One region of the Lysinibacillus sp. FW12 genome, then DNA from elsewhere that is predicted to be linked to it. Evidence: riboswitches for the same ligand, from Rfam matches in the RefSeq annotation. Region 1 holds a riboswitch; each other region holds the start of a gene.
The links. A riboswitch is a leader RNA that binds a small molecule or an ion and turns the genes downstream of it on or off. The one in region 1 is predicted to bind lysine.
Positions count from the first base shown of each region.

Region 2: it holds a riboswitch for lysine, as region 1 does, so the genes downstream of both, SJW71_RS12530 (transporter substrate-binding domain-containing protein) here and SJW71_RS23015 (amino acid permease) in region 1, are expected to answer to the same signal.
Region 3: it holds a riboswitch for lysine, as region 1 does, so the genes downstream of both, SJW71_RS07020 (aspartate kinase) here and SJW71_RS23015 (amino acid permease) in region 1, are expected to answer to the same signal.

Region 1 covers NZ_CP139094.1:4,492,275-4,495,563, reverse strand. The annotation lists gene SJW71_RS23020 (CynX/NimT family MFS transporter) at 1-866, opposite strand, end outside; lysine riboswitch at 1,044-1,220, shown strand; gene SJW71_RS23015 (amino acid permease) at 1,303-2,766, shown strand; gene SJW71_RS23010 (response regulator transcription factor) at 2,930-3,289, shown strand, end outside.
Region 2 covers NZ_CP139094.1:2,444,144-2,447,432, forward strand. The annotation lists gene SJW71_RS12525 (amino acid ABC transporter permease) at 1-268, opposite strand, end outside; gene SJW71_RS12530 (transporter substrate-binding domain-containing protein) at 439-1,296, opposite strand; lysine riboswitch at 1,416-1,602, opposite strand; gene odhB (2-oxoglutarate dehydrogenase complex dihydrolipoyllysine-residue succinyltransferase) at 1,944-3,197, opposite strand; gene SJW71_RS12540 (2-oxoglutarate dehydrogenase E1 component) at 3,287-3,289, opposite strand, start outside.
Region 3 covers NZ_CP139094.1:1,382,066-1,385,354, forward strand. The annotation lists gene uvrC (excinuclease ABC subunit UvrC) at 1-881, shown strand, start outside; lysine riboswitch at 987-1,165, shown strand; gene SJW71_RS07020 (aspartate kinase) at 1,300-2,526, shown strand; gene SJW71_RS07025 (YslB family protein) at 2,617-3,051, opposite strand.

The DNA of each region.
Region 1 (3,289 bases):
AGTACAAGAGGTCGCTGTGAAGTCATTTTACTAGCAATAATAGGCACAGCTAATGCCATTGGAACTTGAGAGAATTGCATGATAGAAAACATCCAGCCAGCCTTGTCAGGAGCTAATCCTTGGGCAATATAGATTTCAGGAATCCAAGCAGCAGTCGTGTAGAATAATAAAGACTGTAAACCCATTGCGCCTGTGACGGCCCACGTAACAGGTGATTTCCATAGTGGTGGACCTGACTTTTTAGATGAGGTAGTTGGTTCAGGTTTATTTGATTTTAATTGAGGTATCCAAATTAAAATCGTAACGACAACAAGTACAAGAGCAATGGCCAAAGCCCCTTGCCAGCCTAATGATGAATTAGCTATTGGATAGCTAATACCTGCGCCAAGGCCAGCAGTTAAATTCATGGACATGGTGAAGAAGGCCATCAGTAAGCCTACATGGTATGGAAATTTCAATTTTAGTAATCCTGGAATTAGTACATTTCCGAAAGATATTGCTACGCCAATTAGCATAGTACCAAATATAAGTAATCCTGTTGTTCCAAGTGAGCGTAGAACTATCCCTAAGGCCAATAGAATAGTGGATAAAAATAAAGTAAGCTCAAGCCCTAGTTTGCGTGCTACGATAGGTGCAAAAGGCGATATGATGGCAAAAGCAAGCAATGGAATAGTTGTTAGAAAGCCTGCTAATACATTAGAGATACCAAGATCATCACGGATAAAGGATATGATTGGACCAACAACAGTTAATGGCATTCGTAATGTAGAGGCAATAAAAATAACCCCAAAGACTAAAAGTAATGTTGTTCCTTTCCAGCTAATTTTTTTACTTGGATAACTAGCGGAATGATCATTTGTAGTCAAAATAACTCCCCCCTGTTATTAACCATTCTAATTGAACTACTATAACACTTTATCACACTATTAAAAATAGTAGAAGATTCATAAAATACAGAACATTTTCCGTGTTGTTGAAATGTCTATGGTCTTATGTTAGTATAATAATCATCATAAATTTAATAATTATATGCCTCATGTTTGTATTGAGGTAGAGGTCGCGATATTTATAAGTATGCTAATTGAAATGACAAGCATTGATGAGATTAGCTGAAAGGAAATATTGCCGAAGTGTGAGGGGACTTGAAAACCTCATGCTGGGGCTGTCTCCGAAAGGAACAGAACTGTCACGTTTGTACAACGTGTTGAGCTATCATTTAGGAAAAACTGAGGATTAACTTAGCCATCACATTGTTCATGTGATGGCATTTTTTTGCCTCATAAATAGGAAGGAAGCTATATCGTGAGTGAAATAAAAGTAAATCAGCTCGGTCATAACGAACCAAAGCTGAAAAAAGAATTAAAAAGCCGTCATATTACAATGATTTCTTTAGGCGGTACAATTGGTACGGGGCTATTTTTAGCTAGTGGTGGTGCCATTGCACAAGCAGGGCCAGGAGGCGCATTGCTTGCCTATGCCTTAATTGGTGTTATGGTGTACTTCCTAATGACGAGCTTAGGAGAGATGGCTGCTTATATGCCATCATCAGGTTCATTTAGTACGTATGCAACAAAATTCGTAGATCCAGCACTAGGCTTCGCTTTAGGTTGGAACTATTGGTATAACTGGGCAATTACGATTGCAGCAGAAATTGCAGCAGTGTCTTTAATAATGAAATATTGGTTCCCAGATAGCTCATCAGCACTTTGGACAGTATTATTTATTGCTGTTGTGCTAACGTTTAATTTACTTTCTGTAAAGAGCTATGGTGAAAGTGAATATTGGTTTGCTATGATTAAAGTAGCAACGGTCATTGTTTTTATTATTATTAGTTTATTAATGATTTTTGGTATTTTAGGTGGTCAGGCACCTGTAGGCTTCACAAATTTCTTTATTAGTGATGGGCCATTCCATGGGGGCTTCCTTGCTACCTTTGGTATTTTCCTGGCTGCAGGGTTTTCATTCCAAGGAACAGAGCTTCTAGGTATAACAGCTGGTGAAACTGATGATCCAGGTAAAAATATTCCGAAAGCTGTAAAATCCGTATTCTGGCGTATTCTTTTATTCTATATTTTAGCAATTGGTGCAATAGGAATGCTGATTCCTTTCACAGATGAGCGCTTATTATCAGAAGATATTGCAGTATCACCATTTACATTAGTGTTTGATCGCTTAGGTATCGCCTTTGCTGCGTCGTTAATGAACGCTATTATTTTAACGGCTATGCTATCAGCAGGTAACTCAGGGCTTTATGCATCATCTCGTATGTTATGGCAATTAGCGGTGGATGGTCATGCGCCTAAAATCTTTACAAAGCTTAGTCGCCGTGGTATTCCAATTTACGCGCTACTAGCAACATTAGCTGTAGGCTGTTTAGCATTTTTAGCGTCATTTTTCGGTGACGGTGTGGTGTATATCTGGCTATTAAATGCCTCTGGAATGTCTGGCTTTATTGCATGGCTAGGCATTGCATTTAGTCATTATCGTTTCCGTCGTGCATTCGACGCACAGGGCTTAGATCCAAAGCTATTACCTTATAAAGCAAAATTGTATCCATTCGGACCACTATTCGCCTTTACAGTTTGTATGATTGTGGTCATTGGACAAAATTACACAGCCTTTACAGGAGACAAAATCGATTGGTACGGTATTCTAGTTTCTTATATTGGAATTCCATTTTTCTTACTATTATGGTTAGGCTATAAAATTAAACATAAAACAAAAATGCTTCCACTTAATGAGTGTGATTTAAAAGTGGAGGATTAAATAGAAAAGCTGTTCTGTATACCGTTGTATGACGGTTGATAGGACGGCTTTTTTATATTTGGGCGTTAAATTTATTTCTTAATCTATATCATATATATGGTAATATACTATAGATGTGGAAAGTCATACTAATGGCTTTTTAGTTAGGAAGAGGTGCATGAAAATGCAAAAACATATTTTACTAGTTGAAGATGATGAGGCTATTCGTGAAATGGTAGAAAACTTTTTACTATTGGAAGGCTTCGGTGTTACAACTGCAAAGAATGGAGAAGAGGCATTACAGTATTGTTTAAACCATTCATTTGATTTAGTTATCTTAGATATTATGATTCCTAAACTTAATGGATTAGAAGTACTAAAAATAATTCGAGAACAAGCAGCGCTTCCTATCATCATTATGTCAGCAAAGGATAGTGATGTAGATAAAGCTTTAGGGTTAGGCTTAGGTGCAGATGATTATATTGCTAAACCATTTTCTATGCTAGAGTTTTCTGCTCGCGTAAAAGCCGTTATTAGACGAGCA
Region 2 (3,289 bases), 2.0 Mb from region 1:
ATCCGTAGTAGACAACCATAGCCTGTACAATCATTGGTGTACCACGGAAAAATTCAACATAGCATGTTAGGATAAAATTAATAAGCTTCAGGCTATAAAATTTTATTCCTTTTTTACGAACTGGAATCGTATGCATAATTCCGATGAAAAATCCGATGAATGCACCAATAATTGTACTAATAATCGAAATCAGTAACGTATAATACGCACCTCGTAAAAACATTTGCCAGTTGTTTTCAATAATTGAAATTATCCATTCAAGACTCATGATGTTCCTCCTTACAATGTCATGTTGCTTGCTTATCTTTTTCGTGTCCTAGCTCTTTCTACCATTCTATGATTTGTCACGCTAGGACATTATCATTATGTAGAGAGGTTCTCATTTTGATAATGATGAAATGATCATGCACGGACCAGCAACTAGTCCGTGCCTTGTCATTATTGTGCTGCTGGTTGATTCTTAATCGCTTCTTCCATAATGGCTTGACGATCGTCCTCTGTAATACCTTTTAATATTTCGTTAATTTTTTCACGATTTGCATCTTCTTTGCGTAAACCTACAGCAATTGAAGTGTTAGAAAGATCTGTATCAAAGCCTTCTTCAAATGCAACATATGTGAACTTATCGTTCGCTGCTGCAGCGGAAATTCCTTCTGGACGTTCTGCTACATAACCATCAATTTTGCCAGCCTCTAAAGCGACACGCATTGCCGGGAAGCTTTCCATAGCAGTTTGTTTGTCTACACCTTTAATTTGATCAATAACTGTGTAGTTCGATGTATTTAATTGGGATGTAATTTTTGCACCAGAGAAATCTTGAATTGATTTTGCCCCTTCATATTTGCTACCCTTTTTAATCACCATTACGAAATCCGACGTGTAGTAGTTTTCAGTAAAGTCGATTGTTTTCTTACGTTCTTCTGTTGGTGACATACCCGCAATGATTGCATCAATTTTGTTTGATTGTAGCGCTGGAACTAAGCCGTCCCATTCCATTTTTACGATAACTAGCTCTTTGCCTAAGCCTTCAGCGATTTTTTTCGCCATTTGTACATCATAGCCGCCTGCATACTCTGCATTATCAGCAATTTTTACCGCGCCATTAGCATCGTCCTGCTGTGTCCAGTTGAATGGTGGGTAGCCAGCCTCCATTCCAATGCGGAATTCACCGCCGCCTTCTTCCTTGTCCGCGCCAGCATCACCTGAACCGCCGTCTTTTTTGTCGCTAGTGCCACATGCAGCTAGCACAATTGCTGTCATGATAGAGATCATTACTAACAACCATTTTCTTTTCATGAAAAACTCCCCTTTTCTGTAAAAAAATAAGACAACTGTACTAAAAAAGACCTAAGTTTATTGAACTTAGGTCTTACCTTTTATGACAGTTGCCCAAATCCTCACTATTATTTCCATATTTCCGAGATAGCACAACCTAGTAAACCTGGAAATCAATTTACTAGGACAGTCCTGCACTTATTCACTGCAGACCCAGCATAAAAGTACGAGCTCCTTTTATACTTCGGCGATATTTCCTTCTTCATTGCGTCTTCGCTTGCTTGTACTCAACAATGAACTAATAAATACCGCGCCTCTACCTCACTGGTAACATTCGTGAGGTTTGTTTATTTAATTGATATTTAGATACTACTATAAAACTAATATGTTCGTCAAGACGATTTTAACATTTTTCTGACTAATGACAATATTAGGTTATTATGCGTTCTCTATCCATTTTAAATCATTGAGCTTTCGTCAATATTTCTGAAAATTACAACACATTTTTATTATAGAGTATGTTTTCTATGTGAGAAAAGTTGTGTTTATTTCTTTTTTGCTCCTCTATACGATATAACATTAGTACTCTTTCAAAAATAGAATCGGTCGAAAGATTTCATTATGCACAAAAAAACCCTGCTGAACATTGTTCGCAGGGTTTAATGGTATTATGAATTTAATAATAAATCTTCTGGGTTTTCAATTAATTCTTTAACTGTTTTTAAGAATCCTACTGAATCTTTTCCATCGATGATACGGTGATCGTAAGAAAGTGCTACATACATCATTGGACGGATTTGAACTTCCCCATTTACAGCAACTGGACGGTTAACAATAGAGTGCATACCTAAAATACCAGCTTGAGTACCGTTCATAATTGGTGTTGACATTAATGAACCGAATACACCACCGTTTGTGATTGTGAATGATCCACCAGCCATATCATTTAAGCCTAATTTTTTATCACGAGCTTTTGTCGCTAAGTTAGCGATATCTTTTTCGATTTCAGCGAAGTTTTTGCTGTTTGCATCACGTACAACTGGTACTACTAAACCTTCTTCAGTTGATACAGCGATACCGATATCGAAGAAGTTATTTAAATGAATTTCATCGCCAACGATTTGAGCGTTTACGTATGGGTATTTTTTCAGTGCTGCAACAACAGCTTTTGTGAAGAATGACATGAAACCAAGTTTGATGTCGTTTGCTTTCACAAACTCTTCTTGTTTACGTTTACGAAGTGCCATGATGTTTGTCATGTCAATTTCGTTGAATGTTGTTAACATAGCTGTTGATTGTTTAACTTCTAATAAACGTTTTGCAATTGTTTGACGACGACGGCTCATTTTTTCAATTGTTACACGATCAGAATTAGCTGCTGGTGTGAATACAACTGGGCCACCTGTAGTTGCTACTGGTGTAGGTGCTACTGCTGCCGCTGGTGCAGTTCCGTGTGCTGCTACATCTTGTACACGTACGCGACCTTGTGGATCTACTGGAGATACTGCTGCAAGGTCAATACCTTTTTCACGTGCAAGACGACGTGCTGCTGGAGATGCGATAACACGCTCACCAGAAGTTTCTTCTACTACTGGAGCTGCTGCCGCTGGTGCAGGTGCTGCTTGTGGTGCTGCTGGAGCTGGAGCTGCTTCAGCTGGAGCCGCTGCTGGTGCAGGTGCTGCGCCTTCGCCTGCTTCTACTACTGCGATAACTTGACCAACTAGTACAGTATCGCCTTCTTCAGCTAAAATTTGTGTTAATACACCTGCTTCTTCAGAAATGATTTCAGCGTTTACTTTATCTGTTTCAAGTTCAACGATGAATTCACCTTTTTCAACGCGATCGCCCACTTTTTTAACCCACTGTGCGATACTACCTTCTGTAATCGATTCTGCTAATTCAGGGACTTTAATTTCAGCCACTTTCATTTCCTCCTTTGATTAACGTGCTTACGCACATAGAAGGGCTACCGCTTAAGGGCAAGTAGCCCGGTTTCAATATTTATATGTGATTA
Region 3 (3,289 bases), 1.5 Mb from region 1:
AAGAAGTTTTTATTCCACAAGCCATTGATGCAGCCATTTTAACGGAATTATTAGAGATCAAAGTACTCACACCAAAACGAGGACAGAAAAAGGAATTGGTAGATTTAGCAACCAAAAATGCTGAAATAGCTGTGGCAGCTAAATTCCAGCTGATTGAACGACAAGAAGAACGTACAATTGGTGCTTGTGAGGTTCTTGGTGAGGCAATGGGTATAACGACGCCATTACGAATCGAAGCTTTTGATAATAGTCATATGCATGGCACGGATGCCGTCTCTGCTATGGTTGTTTTCATTGATGGAAAGCCTGCAAGAAAGGAATATCGTAAGTACAAAACGCGTTCAGCAGCCAAGCATGATGATTATGGCGCTATGCAGGAGGTCATCCGTCGTCGTTATACGAGGGTTTTAAAAGAGGGTTTACCATTACCAGATTTAGTCCTCATTGATGGAGGAAAAGGGCAAATGGAAGTAGCTCGTGAAGTATTAGAAGATGAACTAGGGCTTGTTATACCAATTGCGGGTTTAGCAAAGGATGACAAGCATAATACATCGCAGCTATTGTTTGGTGATCCGCCAGAAGTGATCGCCTTAAAGCGTACAAGTGATGGTTTTTATTTGTTACAACGAATTCAAGATGAAGTCCATCGCTTTGCTATTACGTTCTTGCGTCAACAGCATGAGAAGCATGCTATTCAATCTGTCCTTGATCAAATCGAAGGGATAGGACCTAAACGTAAGCAACAGTTGCTTAAACATTTTGGGTCAGTCAAAAAAATTCGAGAGGCGAGCGAACTAGCTTTACAGGAGGCTGGGATGCCTGCTAAGTTAGCAAGCCAAATTTACTCCTATTTTCAGCAAGAATCGTTGTCAAAGGAATAGACATGTGCTAAGGTTGTAAATAACATTGTTGTTCAATGTTAAACAGCCCTTTGGACGGCTAGTTAGTGGACGCCAGGGCTAATAAATTTAATACTTCACTTTTAAGGTGATGATAGAGGTGCAAGATTCAAGAATAGCACAATGGAGGATGAACAAGTCCAGAGACATTGTGTGAAAGGGGAGCTTGCCGAAGTACAGCATTGTTGTTTCCTTTGTTGTACTGGTTTTGCATTTAAGAAATGTAAGACTGTCGATTCTAAACGTTTCGGAGAGCTATCACACATGCGCAAGTTACGATTATTGTACATGTTATAAGCAGCTTTCACGTTATGTGGAAGTTGCTTTTTTAGTTTTCTAGAGACTGTTTTTACACTTCGAAGTTAAGTGAAATACGCAGACTGGAAAGGGGAACAAAAAAATGGCTAGAATTGTGATGAAGTTTGGAGGAGCTACATTAGCATCAACGGGCCACATCCAAGAAATGGCTCGAAAAGCTATTGCTGAGAAGGATAAAGGGTTTGATGTAGTAGTGGTAGTAGCGGCAATGGGACAAACTGCAAAAGACGTAAAGATGATGGTGAAGCGTTTCACTGACGATGTGTCAAAGCGAGAATTAGCTGCAGTGATGTCCACATGTACTCAATTATCTAGCTCTTTATTTGCTATTGCATTACAAGAAGCAGGCTATAAGGCAGTGTCATTAACTGGATGGCAGGCAGGTATTCATACGGATCGTATGTATCGACATGCACGTATAGACAATATAGATGTCCATCGTATTGAAGAACATTTTGAACAAGGCCAAATTGTAGTCATTGCTGGAGAACAGGGTGTTGACGACGATTATAATATAACAACTCTTGGAAAGGGTGGAGCGGAAACAACAGCTGTAGCTCTTGCCATAGGTTTAGAGGCAGAGAGAGTTGATATATATAGCAATGTGGATGGTGTTTATACAGCCGATCCACGCTATGTTACAAATGCCCAAAAGCTACAGGAAATTTCTTACGATGAAATGTTGGAACTATCCAATTTAGGTTCACATGTTATACATCCACGGGCAGTAGAGTTAGCGAAGAAGTTTCAATTACCAGTTATCATCCGCTCTAGTTCAGTAGAGTCGGTAGGTACTTTATTGAAGGAGGAAGTGGAAATGGAGAAAAATTTAGTAGTTCGCGGTGTAGCTTTTGAAGCAGATATTATTCGGTTAACAGTTGGGTATGATGCCTATAGCGAAGGTTCATTAGCCGATATGTTTACCATCCTAGCAGAAAATCGGATCAATGTAGATATTATTGTTCAAGCGATTATTGATGGATTAAAGCCGACTGTATCTTTTTCCATTTTAAAAGAGGAATTTGCGGAAGCATTGCGGGTTCTAGAAGATAGCAAAGTATCACTTGGCTTTAGCTTTGCTGACTTCGAAATAGGGTTAGCGAAAGTTTCCATTATTGGTTCAGGTATGGCGTCTAATCCTGGTGTTGCTGCCCGTATGTTTGATCGATTACGCCATGAAAACATTCCCGTAAAAATGGTTAGCACATCTGAAATAAAAGTATCAGTTGTCGTACCACAGGATGGTATGATCCGTGCAGCAAATGCATTACATGATGAATTTAATTTAGAGCAAGCACTTTATATATAATAATAGAAGAAACAGCATTTTATGTAATTGTTCGAAATGATAGGAAGAAAAAAGGATTGTCATCCCATATAAGGGAGGCAATCCTTTTCATTACTCTGTAGGGATGGTATTCATAATACGTTCCTTAACATCCCATTTGACTGTAAACATGACATGGTGTTGCTTTTCTCGTTTTTCTTCATAGCATTCTGTAAGATAGCCTTTAGCTAATTGAATTTGTTCAGCTATAAATCCCGCCTCAAGTCTAAAGCTACGTTGTTTGATTTGTAATATTTCTGGGTCATTAGTCAATTCGAAAATGCGACCATCCTTTGATTCTTTTAATAACGCTAATGTACCCCAACAGGCATCTGCGAAAAATGCGATAAGTTCGTCTTGACTTTTACATGGAAACTTACGTGCAAGCTCTTTACCTGCCCAATAAAGGACATCATCTTCATGTTTACCAAGTATAGAAGATAGAATATGATCGCGAATGATCTCATAACCAAATGATGAGATTGTAGGAGATGGAGTGTTTAACATTGTTATCCTTCTTTCTTAGAATATTCTTAAAATTTGGCGGTAATAAAGTAATGATAGATTTTTCGAGAAAAAACGACGCATCATGTACTATATTAGTTCTTTAATAAGCTCTATGAAAAACTCCGAGTTGCCTTGACGCTCGTAGCTCTTGAGAGTACAATAAACATGTCATAATATTGTACCATGATGAAATACACAGTCAATGAAGTATCATTTACAAAATGATGACTTCTTTTGT